Regions from separate parts of the Streptomyces sp. NBC_01296 genome, predicted to be linked through region 2. Evidence: riboswitches for the same ligand, from Rfam matches in the RefSeq annotation. Region 2 holds a riboswitch; the other holds the start of a gene.
What was found. A riboswitch is a leader RNA that binds a small molecule or an ion and turns the genes downstream of it on or off. The one in region 2 is predicted to bind S-adenosylmethionine.

Region 1: another riboswitch for S-adenosylmethionine. It lies ahead of OG299_RS28005 (aminotransferase class V-fold PLP-dependent enzyme); the one in region 2 lies ahead of thrC (threonine synthase).

The regions. Positions count from the first base shown of each region.
Region 1 covers NZ_CP130720.1:6,145,009-6,155,309, forward strand. Annotated here, with positions in the region: gene OG299_RS27965 (cytochrome c oxidase subunit 4) at 1-43, shown strand, start outside; gene OG299_RS27970 (L,D-transpeptidase) at 159-1,406, shown strand; gene OG299_RS27975 (DNA-binding transcriptional response regulator) at 1,647-2,051, opposite strand; gene ctaE (aa3-type cytochrome oxidase subunit III) at 2,250-2,870, shown strand; gene qcrC (cytochrome bc1 complex diheme cytochrome c subunit) at 2,947-3,756, shown strand; gene qcrA (cytochrome bc1 complex Rieske iron-sulfur subunit) at 3,753-4,811, shown strand; gene qcrB (cytochrome bc1 complex cytochrome b subunit) at 4,808-6,433, shown strand; gene trpD (anthranilate phosphoribosyltransferase) at 6,588-7,652, shown strand; SAM riboswitch class IV at 7,739-7,855, shown strand; gene OG299_RS28005 (aminotransferase class V-fold PLP-dependent enzyme) at 8,076-9,464, shown strand; gene OG299_RS28010 (Lrp/AsnC family transcriptional regulator) at 9,480-9,761, opposite strand; gene OG299_RS28015 (rhomboid family intramembrane serine protease) at 9,758-10,301, opposite strand, start outside.
Region 2 covers NZ_CP130720.1:4,872,831-4,883,131, reverse strand. Annotated here, with positions in the region: gene OG299_RS22220 (cold-shock protein) at 5-208, opposite strand; gene OG299_RS22215 (MoaD/ThiS family protein) at 592-870, opposite strand; gene thrC (threonine synthase) at 904-2,178, opposite strand; SAM riboswitch class I at 2,196-2,345, opposite strand; gene OG299_RS22205 (glucosyl-3-phosphoglycerate synthase) at 2,543-3,520, shown strand; gene OG299_RS22200 (alpha,alpha-trehalose-phosphate synthase (UDP-forming)) at 3,566-5,026, shown strand; gene otsB (trehalose-phosphatase) at 5,099-5,962, opposite strand; gene OG299_RS22190 (DUF3263 domain-containing protein) at 6,031-6,375, opposite strand; gene OG299_RS22185 (ABC transporter substrate-binding protein) at 6,460-7,761, opposite strand; gene OG299_RS22180 (ROK family protein) at 7,973-8,905, shown strand; gene nagA (N-acetylglucosamine-6-phosphate deacetylase) at 8,905-10,056, shown strand; gene OG299_RS22170 (1-phosphofructokinase family hexose kinase) at 10,152-10,301, shown strand, end outside.

The sequences.
Region 1 (10,301 bases), 1.3 Mb from region 2:
CTGGGTGTACGAGTACTACCGCGGTGAGAACCAGAACCAGTAGCACCGCAAGCAGAACGAACGCCAGGGGCCCGGACACCTCCAACGGAGGAGTCCGGGCCCCTCGTTTGCAGTCACCCCGCGCGCCGTAATGGTCATACCTTCATAGCGTTGGCTCCATGAAGCACTCACCGCGTCTTAGGACGGTACTCAGCTGCTCCGTGCTGGTCGCGTCCCTGGGGGCCGGCGCCACCGCCTGCGGGCCCGGAGACAACCCGCTGTCAGCCCGCCCGTACGACGCGGGCGACCAGGTCGTCTTCAACCAGCCCCCGGGCGGCCGGCCCCTCGACCCCGAGAAGCCCTTGGAGATCACCGCCAAGGGGACCGGCGGCAACCGGATCACCGACGTGTCCGCCGTGGACGCCCAGGGCCGCCGGCTCGCGGGCGAGCTGAGCGCCAAGGGCGATCGCTGGCACAGCACCGCCCCGATGGCCGCAGGCGTCCGTTACACGGTCCTGGTGAACACCGAGGACGAGCGCGGGGCTCCGGGGCAGCGCAGGCTGACGTTCGAGACCACTCCGGCCAAGCAGGTCCTGAAGGTCGAATTCGGGCCGGACGAGGGCAAGTACGGCGTCGGACAGCCCATCACGGCCGAACTGAACGAGCCCATCACGGACAAGGCCGCCCGTGCGATCGTGGAGCGGGGCCTGGTCGTCGACATGCCGCCGGGTGTCGAGGGCGCCTGGCACTGGGTGGACGACAAGCACCTGCACTTCCGCCCGAAGGACTACTGGCCCGCCCACTCCGCCGTCTCCGTACGGAGCAATCTGGAGGGCATCAAGATCTCCGACGAGTTCCACGGGGCCGCCAGCAAGCCGCTGAGGCTGGAGATCGGGGACCGGGTCGAGGTCACCACCGACGCGTCCTCGCACTACCTCACGTTCGAGCGCAACGGAGAAGTGATCAATACCATTCCGGTGACCACCGGAAAGCCCGGCTTCTCCACCCGCAACGGGGTCAAGGTGGTGCTCGGCAAGCAGTACTTCGTCCAGATGCGCGGCGACACCGTCGGCATCGGCGGCAGCGAGTACTACAACCTGCCCGTCTACTACGCGACCCGCGTCACCTGGAGTGGTGAATACGTGCACGCCGCACCGTGGTCCGTGGGCTCGCAGGGCTACGAGAACGTCAGCCACGGCTGCACCGGCATGAGCACGGGCAACGCCGCCTGGTTCTACGAGAACATCACCGAGGGCGACATCGTCCGGGTGATCAACAGTATCGGCGACGACATGGAGCCGTTCGGGAACGGCTTCGGCGACTGGAACCTGGACTGGAAGGACTGGCGCGAGGGCAGCGCCCTCCTCAAGGGCACCCAGGAAGGCCGCAGCCCGATCGACAAGGCCCGCCTGCGGCCGACTGTTTAGGTCGGCTTCGCCTCCGGGGCCGCCGGTGTCGGCTCCAGGAGGGCGTGCGTCCCACTGTTCGGGTCGGCTTCGCCTCCGGGGCCGCCGGTGTCGGCTCCAGGAGGGCGTGCGTCCTCGGAATCCGCTCGTTCCTCGCGGATTCCTCCGGGCGCTCGCCCTCCTTCGCCGACGCGGCCCCTTCGGCTCGGCCGACCGTGCCGTCAGCGGCGGGAGGCGGGCCGTACGGGGCAGAGGGGTGGGTCAGGCGGAGTTGGAGGCGAGCCGGGGGCGCAGCAGGCCCGCCAGGGCGTCCGCGAACTCCACCGGGTCGACCGGCAGGGTCACCGCCGCGTCCGCGCGGCTCCAGGTGGCCAGCCAGGCGTCCTGGGGGCGCCCCATCAGCAGCAGTACCGGCGGGCACCGGAAGATCTCGTCCTTGATCTGCCGGCACACGCCCATGCCCCCGGCCGGAACCGCCTCGCCGTCCAGCACGCACACGTCGATCCCGCCCGCGTCCAACTCGCTCAGGACGGCCGGGAGGGTGGCGCATTCCACGAACTCGACCGGCGGCAGGTCCGCGGCCGGCCTGCGCCCGGCCGCCAGCCGCACCTGCTCCCGGGTGCTCGCATCGTCGCTGTAGACCAGAACCCGTGCAGTCGACCGCATTTCGTTCCTCCACGGTGCCGTGAATAACGTTGATGTTGCGCGGGATGCTACTCCGTCCGACCCGGTGTCAACATCGGTTCGGACACCCTCGCCGACGAACGCGCCGGGCCGATCTGATGGGCCGTTCGGGCCTTGCACACGCCCCTGACACTCCGAACGGCACCCCCCGGGGTGAGGGCGGGATAAGCGACCGACATAATGTCGGTCGTGGCGACAGCAACGACAGTAGATACCGGGCACGCGCACCCGACGGTCAACCGGCCGAACCTCGTCAGCGTCGGAACCATCATCTGGTTGAGTTCCGAGCTGATGTTCTTCGCGGCCCTCTTCGCGATGTACTTCACCCTGCGATCCGTGACAGGTGCCGAGTACTGGGCAGAGCAGGCTTCGGCCTTGAATCTGCCCTTCTCGGCGACGAACACGACGATCCTGGTGCTTTCCTCCCTCACCTGCCAGCTCGGCGTTTTCGCCGCCGAGCGCGGTGACGTGAAGAAGCTCCGGTCGTGGTTCATGATCACATTCGTCATGGGTGCGATCTTCATTGGCGGCCAGGTGTTCGAGTACACCGAGCTGGTCAAGCACGAGGGCATGAGCCTCTCGTCCGGTCCGTACGGCTCCGTGTTCTACCTGACCACCGGGTTCCACGGTCTGCACGTGACGGGCGGTCTCATCGCCTTCCTGCTGGTCCTCGGCCGGACGTACGCGGCCAAGAGGTTCACCCACGAACAGGCCACGTCGGCCATCGTCGTGTCCTACTACTGGCACTTCGTCGATGTCGTCTGGATCGGCCTCTTCGCGACGATCTACCTGATCAAGTAGCGAACACGTCACCGGGCCAGACCCGGCACTCCATCCAGAAACACCGACGCAGAAGATCCTGACACCGGGGTAATCCGTGAAAAAGCTCTCCGCACGACGACGCCATCCGCTGGCGGCGGTCGTCGTTCTACTCCTCGCGCTGGCGGCCACTGGGGGGCTGTACGCCGCCTTCGCCCCCGCGGGCAAGGCGCAGGCCGATGAAACCGCCCAGTCCCTCGCCATCGAGGAGGGCAAGAAGCTCTACGCCGTGGGTTGCGCAAGCTGCCACGGAACCGGCGGTCAGGGTTCCACTGACGGCCCCAGCCTGGTCGGCGTCGGCTCCGCGGCCGTCGACTTCCAGGTGAGCACGGGCCGCATGCCCGCCCAGCAGCCCGGCGTGCAGGTGCCGAAGAAGCCGGTCATCTACGACCAGGCGCAGATCGACCAGCTCGCCGCCTACATCGGCTCGCTCGGCGCCGGCCCGATCGTGCCGACCGAGAAGCAGTACGACCCGGCGGGCGCCGACATCGCCAGGGGTGGTGAGCTCTTCCGCAACAACTGCGCGCAGTGCCACAACTTCACCGGTGAAGGCGGCGCACTGACGAACGGCAAGTACGCCCCCAGCCTTGAGGGCGTCGAGCCGAAGCACATCTACGAGGCCATGCTCACCGGCCCGCAGAACATGCCCTCCTTCCCGGACAGCACCATGCCGACGAAGGAGAAGAAGGACATCATCGCGTACATCCAGCACGTGAACGGCGAGCAGTCGGTCAGCCCTGGCGGCCTGAAGCTCGGTGGCCTCGGCCCCGTCTCCGAGGGTCTGTTCGGCTGGATCTTCGGTCTGGGTGCGCTGATCGCTGTCGCCGTCTGGGTCGCGGCCCACACCGCTAAGGCCAAGAAGTCATGAGTAGCCAAGAGATTCCCGAAGAGAAGCACCTGCCGAGCGAGCAGGGCGACGCGCACCACGGTGGCGTAGCAGTCGCGGACGACCCGTTCGCCGACCCGGGCCTGCCGGTCCACAAGCCCCGTATCCAGGACATCGACGAGCGGGCCGCGAGGCGCTCCGAGCGCACCGTGGCGATGCTGTTCACGCTGTCGATGCTGGCCACGATCGGCTTCATCGCCTCGTACGTGACCATCCCGGTCGACAAGATCGTCTACATCTTCCCCATCGGGAAGGTGAGCGGGCTCAACTTCGCCCTGGGAATGACCCTGGGCGTCGCCCTCTTCTGCATCGGCGCGGGCGCGGTCCACTGGGCCCGCACCCTGATGTCCGACGTGGAGGTCGCCGACGAGCGCCACGCGATCGCGGCGCCGCCGGAGGTCAAGGCGAAGGTCCTGTCGGACTTCGCCGACGGTGCGAACGAGTCCGCGATCGGCCGCCGTCCGCTGATCCGCAACACGATGCTGGGCGCGCTGGCCATGCTGCCGCTGTCCGCCGTCATGATCATGCGTGACCTGGGCCCGCTGCCCGAGGACAAGCTGCGCCACACGGTGTGGGCCAAGGGCAAGCTGCTGATCAACGACAACACGAACGAGCCGCTGCGTCCCGAGGACGTGCAGGTCGGTTCGCTGACCTTCGTCAGGCCTGAGGGCCTGGAGGAGGAGCAGCACGACTTCCAGACGCAGATCGCCAAGGCCGCCCTGATGATCGTCCGGATCAAGCCGGAGGACATCAAGGACAAGCAGGAACTCGAGTGGTCCCACGAGGGCATCGTGGCCTACTCGAAGATCTGCACCCACGTCGGCTGCCCGATCAGCCTGTACGAGCAGCAGACGCACCACGTGCTCTGCCCGTGCCACCAGTCCACTTTCGACCTCTCCGACGGCGCCCGTGTCATCTTCGGCCCGGCCGGCCACGCGCTTCCGCAGCTGCGGATCGGCGTGAACGGCGAAGGCTTCCTCGAGGCGCTCGGCGACTTCGAAGAGCCCGTCGGTCCTGCATTCTGGGAGCGCGGATGAGCACTGCCACCGATTCGAAGCGCAAAGCGCCGGCCGGCGAGCGGGTAGCCGACTGGGCGGACGGCCGCCTGGGCATCTACAGCCTGGCCAAGTCCAACATGCGCAAGATCTTCCCGGACCACTGGTCCTTCATGCTGGGTGAGATCTGCCTCTACAGCTTCATCATCATCATCCTCACGGGTGTGTACCTGACGCTGTTCTTCCACCCGAGCATGAACGAGGTCGTGTACCACGGCTCGTACGTGCCGATGCAGGGCGTCCAGATGTCCGAGGCCTTCGCCTCGACGCTGGACATCAGCTTCGACGTCCGCGGCGGTCTGCTCATCCGGCAGATCCACCACTGGGCGGCGCTGATCTTCGTCGCGGCGATGCTCGTGCACATGATGCGCGTGTTCTTCACCGGTGCGTTCCGCAAGCCGCGCGAGGTCAACTGGATCTTCGGCTTCCTGCTGCTGGTCCTCGGCATGTTCACCGGTTTCACCGGTTACTCCCTGCCGGACGACCTGCTCTCGGGCACCGGTGTCCGCTTCATGGAGGGCGCGATCCTGTCCGTGCCGATCGTCGGCACGTACCTGTCGTTCTTCCTCTTCGGCGGCGAGTTCCCCGGCGGCGACTTCGTCGCGCGGTTCTACTCGATCCACATCCTGCTGCTGCCCGGCATCATGATGGGCCTGCTGGTGGCCCACCTGATCCTGGTCTTCTACCACAAGCACACCCAGTTCGCGGGTCCCGGCAGGACGAACAACAACGTCGTCGGCATGCCGCTGCTGCCGGTCTACATGGCCAAGGCCGGAGGCTTCTTCTTCCTGGTCTTCGGCATCATCGCGGCCATCGCGGCGATCGCCTCGATCAACCCGATCTGGGCGCTCGGCCCGTACCGGCCGGACCACGTGTCCACCGGCGCGCAGCCCGACTGGTACATGGGCTTCTCCGAGGGCCTGATCCGTGCGATGCCCGGCTGGGAGATCAACCTCTGGGGCCACACGCTCGTCCTGGGCGTGTTCATCCCGCTGGTGATCTTCCCGCTGGTGCTGGCCGCGATCGCGGTGTACCCGTTCATCGAGTCCTGGGTCACCGGGGACAAGCGCGAGCACCACATCCTGGACCGCCCGCGCAACGTCCCGACCCGTACGGGCTTCGGTGTGGCATGGCTGACGTGGTACGTCATCCTGCTGATCGCCGGTGGAAACGACATGTTCGCGCAGTACTTCCACCTGTCGATCAACAACATCACCTGGTTCGCCCGAATCGGCTTCTTCGTCGGCCCGGTCATCGCGTTCGTCATCACCAAGCGGATCTGCCTCGGCCTCCAGCGCCGGGACCGGGACAAGGTGCTGCACGGTCGCGAGACCGGCATCATCAAGCGCCTGCCGCACGGTGAGTTCGTCGAGATCCACGAGCCGCTGACGCAGGGCAAGCTGCACACGCTGACCGCGCACGAGCAGTACAAGCCGGTCGAGATCGGCCCGACGGTCGACGAGAACGGCGTCGAGCGCAAGGTCGGCCGCATGGAGAAGCTCCGCGCGAAGCTCAGCAAGGGCTACTACGCGGAGGACAGCCAGATTCCGAAGCCCACGGTGGAGGAGTACAAGGAGATCCAGAGCGGCCACGGCCACCACTGATCCCGCTTGAGGGACTGATTTCGGTCAGTCCTGGTGTCGCCACGGCGAGAGCCCCGTCCAGTGTCCGGACGGGGCTCTTTGCCGTCCCCGGGGCTGGATAGGCTGGAGCCCTGCCCATTCGACCTGGAATCCCGACCAACAGCAGGAGCGGACCATGAACGTTGTGACCCCGGCAGGCGGCGACAGCGTGGCGGCCCGCGGCTGGCCGGGCGTCCTCGACGCCCTGCTGACCGGCCAGGACCTGCGCGCCGAGGAAACCGCCTGGGCCATGGACCGGATCATGCGCGGGGAGGCCACCGACGCCCAGATCGCCGGCTTCCTGGTGGCGCTGCGGGCCAAGGGCGAGACCGTCGCGGAGATCAACGGCCTCGTACGGTCCATGTACGGGCACGCCAACCTGATCGAGGTGCCGGGCCGGACGGTGGACATCGTCGGCACGGGCGGCGACGGGGCCAAGACCGTGAACATCTCGACGATGTCGTCGATCGTGGTGGCCGGTACGGGCGCCAAGGTGGTCAAGCACGGCAACCGGGCCGCGTCGAGCGACAGCGGTTCCTCGGACGTGCTGGAGAAGCTCGGCGTCAACCTGGACCTCAGCCCGGCGCGGGTCGTCGAGGTCGCGGAAGAGGCCGGCATCACCTTCTGCTTCGCGGTCAAGTTCCACCCGGCGCTGCGTCACGTGGCCGCGGCCCGCAGGGAGCTGGGCATCCGGACCACCTTCAACTTCATCGGCCCGCTGACCAACCCGGCGCGGGTACGGGCACAGGCCACGGGCGTCGCGGACCCCAGGGTGGCCCCCATCGTGGCGGGCGTGCTGGCGGAGCGCGGCTCCTCGGCGCTGGTGTTCCGCGGTGACGACGGCCTGGACGAGCTGACGACCACCGCCACCTCCCGGGTGTGGTGGGTCCGCGACGGCCGGGTGGACGAGCAGTCCTTCGACCCGCGCGACGTGGGCCTCCCGCTGGTCGACGTCTCCGCGCTGCGCGGTGCGGACGCCTCGTACAACGCGGACGTCGCCCGCCGCCTGCTGGCCGGCGAGACCGGCCCGGTCCGCGACGCGGTGCTGCTGAACTCGGCGGCTGCCCTGGTGGCCCTGGACCCCGGCACGGGCTCCCTGGAGGACCAGATCCGCGCCGCGATCGCCCGCGCGGCGCAGTCCGTCGACTCGGGCGCGGCGCGGGCGGCCCTGGACCGGTGGGTTGCCGCCAGCAACGCGTAGCGCCCGTTCTTTTCCGGCCAAGGCCCCGGTCCGCATGGTGGACCGGGGCCTTGTGCGTGCGGGATCTTGTGGCAGGATGCTGACCAGGTCACGAGTGACAGCGTTTAGGCCCCGGCTTGCTGTCCGGCAACCCTCCTTCCGTGGCGGGGTGCCCCGGGTGATGACCAGGTCGTAGGCAGAAAGGCCTACGGCAAGCGCGGATCCCTCGACACCAGGGGTCCTGGTCTCTCGAGGAGCTTTTTTCCGTGAGCAAGCGAATGCGATAGGGCGACTCCGCCCCTTCTTCACCCTCCGTGCGGTCCTGAGCCGTCCGCGCGTCGAGGCAACTCCCGTACCCCACCGCCGTATGCGCGTCCGCGCATCCGTGCACCCGCGTACGGGCCGTCCGAAGCCATTCAGCCTGTCCTGCCGGGAGATACCGCCATGTCCACGTACCCGAACGCCGTCGCCACCGCCCCCGTTGCCACCCCTGTCGACCCCGCCCGTGCCGAGCCGCTCGCGGTCCTCGGCCGGGACGTCACCGTTCCGCTCGTCACCGGCGGCGAGGTCACCTACGCGGCCCTCGACTACGCGGCCAGCGCCCCGGCCCTGCAGCGGGTCTGGGACGACGTCGCCGCGTACGCCCCCTACTACGGCAGCGTGCACCGCGGCGCCGGCTACCTCTCCCAGCTCTCCACCGACCTCTTCGAGCAGAGCCGCGCCACGGTCGCCGAGTTCCTCGACTGCCGCCCCGCCGACCAGGTCGTCTTCACCCGGTCCACCACCGACTCCCTGAACCTGCTCGCCGCCGTACTCCCGGCCGGCTGCCAGGTCTTCGTCTTCGAGACCGAGCACCACGCCTCGCTGCTGCCGTGGGTCGACGCGCAGGTCACGTACCTCAACGCCCCGAGGACCCCGGCCCAGGCCGTCGAGACCCTCGAGCGGGCGCTGGCCGACCGCGACCCGTACGGCCCGGCCCTCGTCTGCGTCACCGGCGCGTCCAACGTCACCGGTGAGCTGTGGCCGGTGAAGGAGCTCGCCGCGGCCGCGCACGCCCACGGCGCGCGGATCGTCCTGGACGCCGCCCAGCTGGCCCCGCACCACCCCGTTTCCGTGCAGGAGCTGGACGTGGACTGGGTGGCCTTCTCCGGGCACAAGCTGTACGCGCCGTTCGGCTCGGGCGTGCTGGCCGGCCGCGCGGACTGGCTGCAGCAGGCGGAGCCGTACCTGGCCGGCGGCGGCGCCTCCCGGAAGGTCGCCCGCCGCGCGGACGGCGGCGTCGACGTCGAGTGGCACACCACGGCCGCCCGACACGAGGCCGGCTCCCCGAACGTCATCGGCGTGTACTCCATCGCCTCCGCCTGCAAGGCCCTGACCGAGGCCGGCTTCGAGGACCTCGTCGCCCGCGAGCGGCACCTCATCGCGAAGGTCCGCGAAGGCCTGGCGGAGGTCCCGGCGGTCCGGATCCTGTCCCTCTTCGGGGACGACGCCCCGCGGGTCGGCGTCATCTCCTTCGTGGTGGACGGCTGGAACAGCTCGCACTTCGCGGCGGCGCTGTCGGCGGAGTACGGGATCGGCGTCCGCGACGGCCTGTTCTGCGCCCACCCGCTGGTCCGCACCCTGCTGGGCAGCGAGCCGCAGGCCCAGGGCGAATGCGGAGCCCCCGAGGCGGCGCCGGGGGAGCGCTCGCTGAACGCGATCCGGGTCAGCTTCGGCGCGGGCACTCCCGACGAGCACGTCGACCGCTTCGTCCGGGCGGTGAAGGAACTCGTCGCCGACGGCGCCAAGTGGCAGTACCGCACCGAGGAAGGCCGCTGTGTCCCGGCCGTGTGACGCTGTGCGGGCTTGTTACGCGTCGAGGCCGATCGCGAAGGCCGCTTCCAGGTCGTGCTGGGAGTAGGTGCGGAACGCCACGTGGGTGTCCGTCGCCTCCACGCCCGGGATCTTGCTGATGCGGCCCGGGATGATGTCCGCCAGGTTCTCGTGGCGGGCCACGCGGACCAGCGCGATCAGGTCGTACGTCCCCGTGACGGAGTAGACCTCGCTGACGTTTTCCAGCGCGGCGATCGACTCGGCGATCTCGGGGATGCGGTCCACGCTGGTCTTGATGAGCACGATCGCGGTGATCACGGCTGGCTGTCTCCCTCGGTGGCCGTCGCTGATCTCCTCACTCTAGTCGTACGCCGATACCGCACCCACGCGTAGACGAAGCCGAGCGAGAAGCCCACCACATGGGCCAGGTACGCCACCCCCGGGCCGCTGCCCGCGCGGTGCGCCGCCAGCCACTGGAGGCCGAACCAGAACAGCAGGACGATCCAGGCGGGGAAGCGCAGCGGCAGGAAGAGGAGGAACGGGAACAGGCTCGTGACCCTCGCCCGGGGGAACAGGCACAGGAAGGCCCCGAGCACCGCCGAGATCGCGCCCGACGCGCCGACCAGGGTCTGGGCGGAGGAGGCGTTGGCCGCCGCGTACGCAGCCAGGGCCAGGTAACCCGTACAGACGTAGAAGGACAGGAATTCCGGTCGGCCCATCCGCTCCTGCGTCATCACGCCGAAGACGTAGAGGAAGAGCATGTTGCCGAGCAGGTGCAGCCAGCTGCCGTGCACGAACAACGCGGTGAGCGGGGTCAGCAGCGCCCGCGCGGATCCCGTGAACAGCTCGTCCGGGACC
Region 2 (10,301 bases):
GGGGCTAGACGGCGAGCTTGACCATGTCCGCCTGCGGACCCTTCTGGCCCTGCGAGATCTCGAACTCGACCCGCTGACCCTCTTCAAGGGTGCGGTACCCGTCCATCTGGATGGCGCTGTAGTGGACGAACACATCCGCACCACCGTCGACCGCGATGAAGCCGTAGCCCTTCTCCGCGTTGAACCACTTGACGGTGCCCTGAGCCATGCCTAACTCCCCTATTACTGGCCCTTGCGCAGGACCGCACTTCGCGGTCCCGGGTCAGAACTTGCGCCGGAACGCCTCGACCGGGGCTGAATGTATCTGCACCGCTGCTGTCTGCAACAGGTCAATCCGACGAGAAATCTGGACACGGGGATACATTGAAATAGAGTGAAAATTTGGCATATTGCCGGGCAACTCGGACCCGGCATATCTCGCCAAAGCCCCATACCGCACTTGCATATTGACTCAATGTCAACCCTCACTCGACCCGCTCATATGCGGCCGGCAAGAACAGCGGAGGGGACTTCCCCAACCCTACCGCGCCCAACCAAGCAGAATTGCCCCCTCCGCTTTTAGCGGAGGGGGCAATTCTGGGCTTTCGCGTTTCAGCAGCCGCCGGCGACGGCGGGAATGATCGAGACGCCGGCGCCGTCCGGCGTCACCGCGTCCAGGCCGCCCTCGAAGCGCACGTCGTCGTCGTTGACGTAGACGTTCACGAAGCGGCGCAGCTTGCCCTGGTCGTCCAGGACGCGGGCGGCGATGCCCGGGTGGCTCGCCTCCAGGGAGGCGATGACCTCGGAGAGGTTCGCGCCCTCGGCGGTGACCTCGGCCTGGCCGCCGGTGTAGGTGCGCAGGATGGTGGGGATGCGGACGTTGACGCTCATGGCGCTACTGCCTTTCCGGGTGTCAGGGGTGGGTCAGACCAGGCCGGCGGCGCGGAATGCGTCCAGGCTCGGGCGGATGGTGGCGGTCTGCCCGCTGTCCGCGGCCACCGCCTCCAGGGTCTTGAGGCCGTCACCGGTGTTCAGGACCACCGTGGTCAGCGCCGGGTCGAGCTGCCCGTTCTCGATGAGCTTCTTGGTCACGCCGACGGTCACGCCGCCCGCGGTCTCGGCGAAGATGCCCTCGGTCTGCGCGAGGATCTTGATCGCCTCGACGACCTGCTCGTCGGTCACGTCCTCGACGTAGCCGCCCGTGCGGCGCGCGATGTCCAGGACGTACGGTCCGTCGGCCGGGTTGCCGATGGCCAGCGACTTGGCGATGGTGTTCGGCTTCTGCGGGCGGACCACGTCGTGGCCGGCCTTGAAGGCCGTCGAGACCGGGGAGCAGCCCTCGGCCTGGGCGCCGAAGATCTTGTACGGCTTGTCCTCGACGAGCCCGAGCTTGATCAGCTCCTGCAGACCCTTGTCGATCTTCGTCAGCTGTGAGCCGGACGCGATCGGGATCACGATCTGGTCGGGCAGCTGCCAGCCGAGCTGCTCGCAGATCTCGTACGCGAGCGTCTTGGAACCCTCGCCGTAGTAAGGGCGCAGGTTGACGTTGACGAAGCCCCAGCCCTCGCCCAGCGGGTCGCCGATGAGCTCGGAGCAGAAGCGGTTGACGTCGTCGTAGTTGCCCTCGATGCCGACCAGGTCGCCGCCGTACACACCGGCCATGACGACCTTGCCCTGCTCCAGGTCGTGCGGGATGAACACGCAGGAGCGGAAGCCGGCCCGGGCGGCCGCGGCGCCGACGGCGCCGGCCAGGTTGCCGGTGGAGGAGCAGGACAGGGTGGTGAAGCCGAAGGCGCGGGCGGCCTCGACGGCGATGGCCACGACGCGGTCCTTGAAGGAGTGCGTCGGGTTGCCGGAGTCGTCCTTGACGTACAGCTTGCCGGTGAAGCCGAGCTCCTTGGCCAGGTTGGCCGCGTCCACGAGCTTGGTGAAGCCGGGGTTCAGGCTGGGCTTGGAGGCCACGTCCGCGGGGACGGGCAGCAGCGGGGCGTAGCGCCAGATGTTGTTCGGGCCGGCCTCGATCGCGGCGCGCAGGGCTTCCGGGTCTCCGGTGGGAAGGTCGTAGGCGACTTCCAGAGGTCCGAAGCACTCGACGCAAGCGAAGATGGGTCCGAGCTCGAAGCGGGTACCGCACTCACGACACGAGAGGCCGGTGGCAGGTCCGAGATCGACAGAGGTGGCAACAGTCTGTGCAGCCATGATGGCGAGGCCCTTTCTCCTCATCTTCCCCATGGCGCACTTCGCCATGAGACGGAATTGGCACCTTCCCTAGCCGGGGACCTCGCTGCTGCAAGCGAGCGCGAGAACCGACTGGAGGGTTGCCGGGGCTTCAACGGGCCGTGTCCCTCTGCCCCTCTGGATGAGCGGTATGGCACCGGGCCGCGCGCTCCATGGCGCGTCCGGGCGTTTGTACGCGGGGACCCCCGGCATGCGGTGGTCCTTCGCGTTGTTCAAGACTGTAACGGAAGGTCCGGGTGGTTGAGACAGCCGTCCGAACCGCGAGATGGATCACTTTTCGGCTGAAACCCGCCGAGGGCGAACGAGGAAACAGGGAGTGCCGAACGTGCTGGAAGAGGTGGAGCGCTGGTTTGCGGACCGCTCCTGGTCCGCGGCCGACCGACCGCTCGACCAGCTGCTTTCCGCCAAGCGGGCGGCAGGCACCACGGTCAGCGTCGTCCTGCCCGCTCTCGACGAGGAGGAGACGGTCGGAGCCATCGTCGAGGTGATCCGGCGGGATCTGATCGAGGGGCTGCCGGTGCCGCTGGTCGACGAACTGGTCGTGGTCGACTCGGGTTCCAGCGACCGGACCGCCGAGGTGGCCGCGAAGGCCGGCGCCCGCGTGGTGCACCGCGACGACATCCTGCCGCGGATCCCGGCCGTGCACGGCAAGGGCGAGGTGCTGTGGCGCTCGCTGCTGGTGACCACCGGCGACATCGTCTGCTTCGTGGACGCCGACCTGCGGGACTTCTCGTCCGCCTTCGTGTCCGGGATCGTCGGCCCGCTGCTGACCGAGCCGGACGTGCAGTTCGTCAAGGCGATGTACGACCGCCCGCTGGGCACGGAATTCGACGGGCTCGCCTCCGGCAAGACCCACGGTCAGGGCGGCCGGGTCACCGAGCTCGTCGCCCGGCCGCTCCTCAACCTCCACTGGCCGCAGCTGGCCGGCTTCGTCCAGCCGCTGGGCGGCGAGTACGCCGTGCGCCGCACGCTGCTGGAACGTTTGCCCTTCCCCGTCGGGTACGGCGTCGAGCTGGGCCTGCTGGTGGACGCGCTGCACACCGTCGGGCTGGACGCACTGGCCCAGGTGGACGTCGGCGTACGGCTCCACCGGCATCAGGACGGCCAGGCGCTGGGCCGGATGGCCGCGGCGATCTACCGCACGGCGCAGCTGCGCCTCTCGCGCGGGCATCTCGTACGGCCGGAGCTGACGCAGTTCGAGCGCGGGCCGAACGGGTTCGTGCCGCGCACGTACGCCGTGGACACCGAGGAGCGGCCGCCGATGGCCGGGGTCAAGGAGTACTCCGGCCGCAGGGTGGCGTGAGGGAACTGACGTTTGAGCGGGCGGGCCCCGGGCTAGGTTCGCCGCATGGCTTCCCAGGTACTCGTTGCAGCGAACCGCGGCCCGCTCTCCTACCTCCTCGCCGACGACGGCACGCTCACCACCCGGCGCGGCGGCGGCGGCCTCGTCTCCGGCCTCTCCGCCGCCCTCGCCCGGCAGCCGGAAGCGCTGTGGATCTGCGCGGCGCTGTCGGAGGCGGACCGGGAGGCGGTCCGCCGCGGTGTCTCCGAACCCGGTGTCCGGATGCTGGACATCGATCCCACCACGTACGACGACGCGTACAACGGCATCGCGAACTCGGTGCTGTGGTTCACGCACCACCACCTGTACGACATCCCGCGCGAGCCGGTCTTCGACGCGGAGTTCCGCCGGCGGTGGGAGTCGTACGTCGCCTACAACCGCGCCTTCGCACGGGCGCTGGCGCAGGAGGCCGGCGAGGGCGCGGCGGTGCTCGTGCAGGACTACCACCTGGCGCTGGTCCCCGGTGAGCTGCGGGAACTGCGACCGGACCTGAAGATCAGCCACTTCACGCACACGCCGTGGGCCTCGCGCGAGTTCCTGGACATGCTCCCCGACGACATCCGGGCGCAGCTGATGTGGGGCATGCTCGGGGCGGACGTGGTGGGCTTCCACACGTGGGCGTGGGCGCACAGCTTCATGACCGCGGCGCAGCTGGACGACGAGCGGGGCATCGCGGAGCCGAAGACGGTGGCCGGGGCGGACCCGAGGGACGCGCCGTACATCGAGAAGATGACGAGGGGCCCGGTGCCGCACCGGCGGACGACCGTGGCCGTGTACCCGCTGGGCGTGGACGGCGACGAACTGCGGGCGCTGGCACACCGGCCGGAGGTGAACGACAAGCTGGCGGCGCTGCGGGCGGAGATCGGGGACCGCAGGGCGATCGTCCGGGTGGACCGGACCGAGCTGTCGAAGAACATCGTGCGGGGGCTGCTGGCGTACCGGGAGCTGCTGACCGAGCACCCCGAATGGCGGGGCCGGGTGGTCCACCTGGCCTCGGCGTACCCGTCCCGGCAGGACCTGGCGGTGTACCGGTCGTACACGGAGGCGGTGCGGGAACTGGCCGCGCAGATCAACGAGGAGTTGGGCACCGAGGACTGGCAGCCGGTGCTGGTGTCGGTGAAGGACGACTTCGCGCGCTCCCTGGCGGCGTACCGGCTGGCGGACGTGGCGCTGGTGAACCCGGTGCGGGACGGGATGAACCTGGTGGCGAAGGAGATCCCGGTGGTCTCGGACGCGGGGTGCGTCCTGGTGCTGTCGACCGGGGCGGGGGCGTACGGGGAGCTCCGCGAGGACGCGCTGACGGTGAACCCGTACGACGTGTCGGAGACGGCCGGGGCGCTGCACGCCGCGCTGGCGATGCCGGCGGAGGAGCGTGCGGAGCGCACGAAGCGGCTGGCCTCGGCGGCCACGGCCCTCCCCCCGACGGCCTGGTTCACGGCCCAACTGGCCGCCCTCCGCGCGGCGTAACGGCAACGGCTGCGCACGGGCCCTCTCCCCGCCCCGCCGAGGGGCGGGGTGGAGAGGGCCCCCGCGCGGCGGTTACGGCGTCGGGCTCACGGAGCGGATGGCTTCGGCCAGGGTGGCCAGGAAGGCGACGACCTCGCCCGGGCCGTTCAGGACGAGGTCGGCCCGGGAGGCGAGCTCGGGAACCTCGGCCGAGCCGCTGGCCACCAGCAGCCCCGGCATGCCGTCGGTCCGCAGTTTCTCCACGGCCGCATACGCGGCGAGGTCGCCCAGGTCGTCCCCCGCGTACAGCACGGCCTCGGCGCCCGTCTCCGCCAGGTACTCGGTCAGGGCCACGCCCTTGTCCATCCCCGGCGGACGCAACTCCAGCACCGCCCGCCCCGGCTCCACCATCAGCCCGTGCCGCGCCGCCAGCTCGGCCAGCGGCTCGCGCAGCGCGGCGAAGGCCGCTTCCGGGTCCTCGGCGCGCCGGGTGTGGACGGCCAGCGCCCGGCCCTTCTCCTCGATCCACGTACCGCGCCAGGCGCCGATGGAGTCCAGGAACCCGGGCAGTTCCGCCCGTACCGCGGCGACCCCCGGGTGCTCGGCCGGGGTGTGCACGATGCCGCTCACCGCGTCCCAGCGCTCGGCCCCGTAGTGGCCGAGGACCACCAGGTGTTCCAGGCCGGCAGCGCCTGCGAAGCCCCCGTAGCGCACCGCGACCCCCGCCGGGCGGCCGGTGATCACGGCCACCGAGGCGACCTCCGGGGCCAGGGAGGCCAGCGCTCCGACGGCTCCCGGGTCGGCACGCGCCTGGTCCGGGTCCGGGACGATCTCGGCGAGGGTGCCGTCGAAGTCGAGCGCGACCACGGATCGGCGGGGTGCGCGGAGGAGGGCTTCGAGTCCCTCGCGTCCGGCGGCGGTGACGGGCATCGGCATGCTGTGCGGATGGCTCCCCATACGGACGACCCTAACGGCCCTGCCGGGCCACGGCTACGGCGCGCGGCGGGCCCGTGGGCGCCGATGCGTCAGCGCCGGGCCCGCTGGACTTCGCGGATGCGGCGGAGCCGGTTGACGGTGCCGGGCGCGTGGGCCAGCGCCCGCGGGTCGTCCATCAGCACGTTGAGCAGCTGGTAGTAGCGGACCGGGGTCATCCCCAGCCCTTCCCGTATGGCCCGCTCCTTGGCCCCGGGCCCGGGCCAGGTGCGTCCCTCGTACGCGAGCACCGCGGCCTCGGCGGCCGTCAGCGCCTTGTCCGGCCCCGTGTCCGGCCCCGTGTCCGGCCCCGTGTCCGGCCCCGTGTCCGGCCCCGTGTCCGGCCCCTCGTCCGGCCTCCCGTCCGGCCTCCCGTCCGGGCTCGCGTCGTCCGTCATACGGCCAGATTAACGCCGCCCTCCGACAGCCACCGGGCGCCCACCGCCGAGCGGCGGGCGCCCGCGGACCGGCCGGCCCGCAGGTCAGTGGGCGTCCGCCTTGCGCGCCGCCTCCGCGATGTCCTCGAGGACCTTCGCGGGCTGCCCGCCCGGCTGCACGCTCTTGCCGATGTTCTGCTTCACGTCCTCGCTCACCCCGGCCCAGGACTTCTTGCCGACCGGGTAGAGACGGGCGTTCGGCAGCGCCTGCAGGAACGTCTTCAGCTGCGGGGCCGCACCCCCCGTACCGGCGTCCGTCGCCCGGTAGCCGCTCGTCGTGACCGGCAGCAGGTCGTACTTGTTGGTGAAGGCCGTCACGTTCTTCGCCTCGTACAGGTAGTCCAGGAACTTCCCGGACTCCTTGCGGTGGCCGTTCTTGAAGGCCATCACCCAGTCGGCGACGCCCATCGTCGGGTGCTCGGTCCCGTCGGCGGTCGGCATGGCCACCATGCCGAACTTCACGCCCTTCTCCCCCGCCTGCTTGATCAGCGTGGGGTGGCCGTTGAGCATGCCGACCTCGCCCCGCGCGAAGGCGTCGAACGCGGCCCGGCGGTCCGTCTTCGCCGGTTCCGTCGGCCCGGTCAGCCCCTGGCCGACCATCTTGTCGCGCAGGAACTCGAAGGTCTTGACGTTCTCCGGGGAGTCGATCGCGTACGCCTCCTCGTTGTCGGTGTAGCCGCCACCGCCGGAGAGCATCCACATCATCGATTCGGCCTGCGCCTCCTCGCGGCCCAGCGGCAGCGCGAAGGGGGTCGCCACGCCCGCGGCCTTGAGCTTCTTCGCCGCGGCCTCCAGGTCGGCCCAGCTCTTCGGCTGCCAGCCGCCCTTGGCGTCCTTCGGGATGACCCCGGCGTCCGTCAGCAGCTTCTCGTTGTAGAAGAGCAGGCGGGTGCTGGCCACGAACGGCATGCCGTACTGGACCCGGCGGACCTTGCCCGCGTCCGCGAGCGGCGCCAGGAAGTCGGCCTCGGTGGTGACGGAGAGCAGCTCGTCCGCCGTGTACAGCTTGCCGGCGGCCGCGTAGTCGGCGTAGGCGCCGATCTGGGCGATGTCGGGGGCCTTGCCGGCCTTGACCATCGCCGCGACCTTGGCGTCGACCTCGGACCAGGAGTAGACGCTGACCTCGACCTTGACGCCGGGGTGGTCCTTCTCGAAGCCGGCGGCGAGGTCCTTCCAATACCCCGACGAGGAGTTCTGCGGATTGTCCCCGTAGTCGGCCGCCACGACCCGCAGGGTCACCTCGTTGTCCCCGGTGAGACTCCCCACGGTTCCACAGCCGGTCAGCGCCACGGCGGTCAGGCCCAGCGCGGCTCCGGTCGCGGCCAGGCTCAGGTAACGGCCCTTCACAGTTCTCGATCCACCCCTTGTTGTACGTACGATCCACGTAAGGTCTACACCACTTTGGCGGCTCGTCCACATCGGGAAACGCGCCGTGTCCGGTTCGTGTCCCGACCTGGGTCGCGAATTTGTATGGCAGCTCAACAATCCCTTCCAATGGACTAGACCTTTCCCCGCCGAGCACGCGAGACTGTCACCTGTGAAACCCGTGAAACACGCCGTGAAGCACGTCATCGCCCTCGATGTGGGCGGCACCGGGATGAAGGCCGCCCTCATCGCCGACGACGGCACCCTGCTCCACGAAGCGCGCCGCGCCACCGGCCGCGACCGGGGCCCCGACGCCGTCGTCGAGACGATCCTGGAGTTCGCCGCCGAGCTGTCCGGGCTCGGCCGCGAACGCTTCGGCGTGCCCGCTTCCGCGGCCGGCGTCGCCGTCCCCGGCATCGTCGACGCCGAGAACGGGATCGCCGTCTACGCGGCGAACCTGGGCTGGCGCGACGTACCGATGCGCGAGCTGCTGAGCAGACGGCTCGGCTCCCTCCCGGTGGCCCTCGGCCACGACGTGCGCACGGGCGGACTCGCTGAAGGCCGCATCGGCGCCGGCCGCGGCGCCGACCGCTTCCTGTTCGTCCCCCTCGGCACCGGCATCGCCGGCGCCATCGGCATCGCCGGCAGCATCGAGGCCGGCGCCCACGGCTACGCCGGCGAGATCGGCCACATCGTGGTCCGCCCCGGCGGCCCCGCCTGCGGCTGCGGCCAGTACGGCTGCCTGGAGACCCTCGCCTCCGCGTCCGCCGTGAGCCGCGCCTGGGCGAACGCATCCGGCGACCCCGCCGCGGACGCCGCCGACTGCGCCAAGGCCGTCGAGTCCGGCGACGCGCGCGCCCGCGAGGTGTGGCTGACCGCGGTCGGCGCCCTCGCCGACGGCCTGGTCACCGCGATCACCTTGCTGGACCCGCGCACGTTGATCATCGGTGGCGGGCTCGCCGAGGCGGGGGAAACCTTGTTCACACCACTACGGAAGGCCGTCGAGGAGCGCGTGACGTTCCAGCGGCTGCCCGACATCGTTCCGGCGGCCCTCGGGGACACCGCCGGATGCCTGGGCGCAGGGCTGCTCGCCTGGGACCTACTCGCCACGGAGGTACCTGCCTGATGTCCGGAAGCGCACACAGCACCGTTCTCTCCGGCGCCAGGGTGGTGCTGCCCACCGGGACCGTGGCGGGCGGCCGCGTCATCGTCGACGGCGAGCGCATCGCCGGCAGCGCCGGCGAGGGCGTGCGGACCGTCGACCTGTCCGGGCACTGGATCGTCCCCGGCTTCGTGGACATGCACAACCACGGCGGAGGCGGCGCCTCCTTCACCTCCGGCACCGCCGAGGAGGTCCTGAAGGGCGTACGGACCCACCGCGAGCACGGCACCACCACGCTCGTCGCCTCCACCGTCACCGGCGACCTCGACGAACTGGCCCGCCGCGCCGGGCTGCTCGCCGAGCTGACGCAAGCGGGCGAGATCGCGGGCATCCACTTCGAGGGCCCGTTCATCAACGCCTGCCGCAAGGGCGCGCACAAGGAGGAGCTGCTGCGCGACCCCGACCCGGCCGAGGTCCGCAAGCTGATCGACGCCGCGCACGGCGCCGCCCGCATGGTCACCCTGGCCACCGAACTCCCGGGCGGGCTCGACTCCGTACGGCTGCTGGCCGAGCACGGGGTCATCGCCGCGATCGGCCACACCGACTCCACGTACGACCAGACGCGCCAGGCCATCGACGCGGGCGCCACCGTGGCCACCCACCTCTACAACGCGATGCCCGGCATGGAACACCGCGCCCCCGGCCCGATCGCCGCGCTGCTCGAGGACGAGCGGGTCACCGTGGAGCTGATCAACGACGGCACCCACCTGCACCCGGCGATGCTGGAGCTGGCCTTCCACCACGCGGGCGCGCACCGCGTGGCGCTGATCACCGACGCCATGGACGCGGCGGGCTTCGGCGACGGGATCTACCACCTCGGGCCGCTGGAGGTCGAGGTCAAGGAGGGCGTCGCCCGCCTCGTCGAAGGCGGTTCGATCGCGGGCTCCACGCTGACCCTGGACACCGCGTTCAAGCGGTCGGTGACGCTGGACAAGCTGCCCGTCGAGTCCGTGGTCCAGGCGATCTCCGTGAACCCCGCCAAGCTGATCGGCCTGTACGGCGAGGTCGGCTCGCTGGAGCCGGGCAAGTACGCCGACCTGGTCGTCCTGGACGCGGAGTTCGACGTCAAGGGCGTCATGCGGCGCGGCGAATGGATCGTGGATCCGCTGGTCTGAGCGGGTATGGGGGGGGCAGGCGGCGGCCCGCGGGACTGGGCCGCCCGCACTGCTGTTTGGCATGATCCCGGCACACACCGAGACCGGGGCCTGCCATGATCCTGACCGTGACGCTCAACACCGCACTCGACGTCACCCACCACGTGCCGAAACTGATCGCGCACACCACGCACCGGGTCACCGCCGTGACCGAAAGACCCGGCGGCAAGGGCCTCAACGTCGCCCGCGTGCTGGCCGCACTCGGC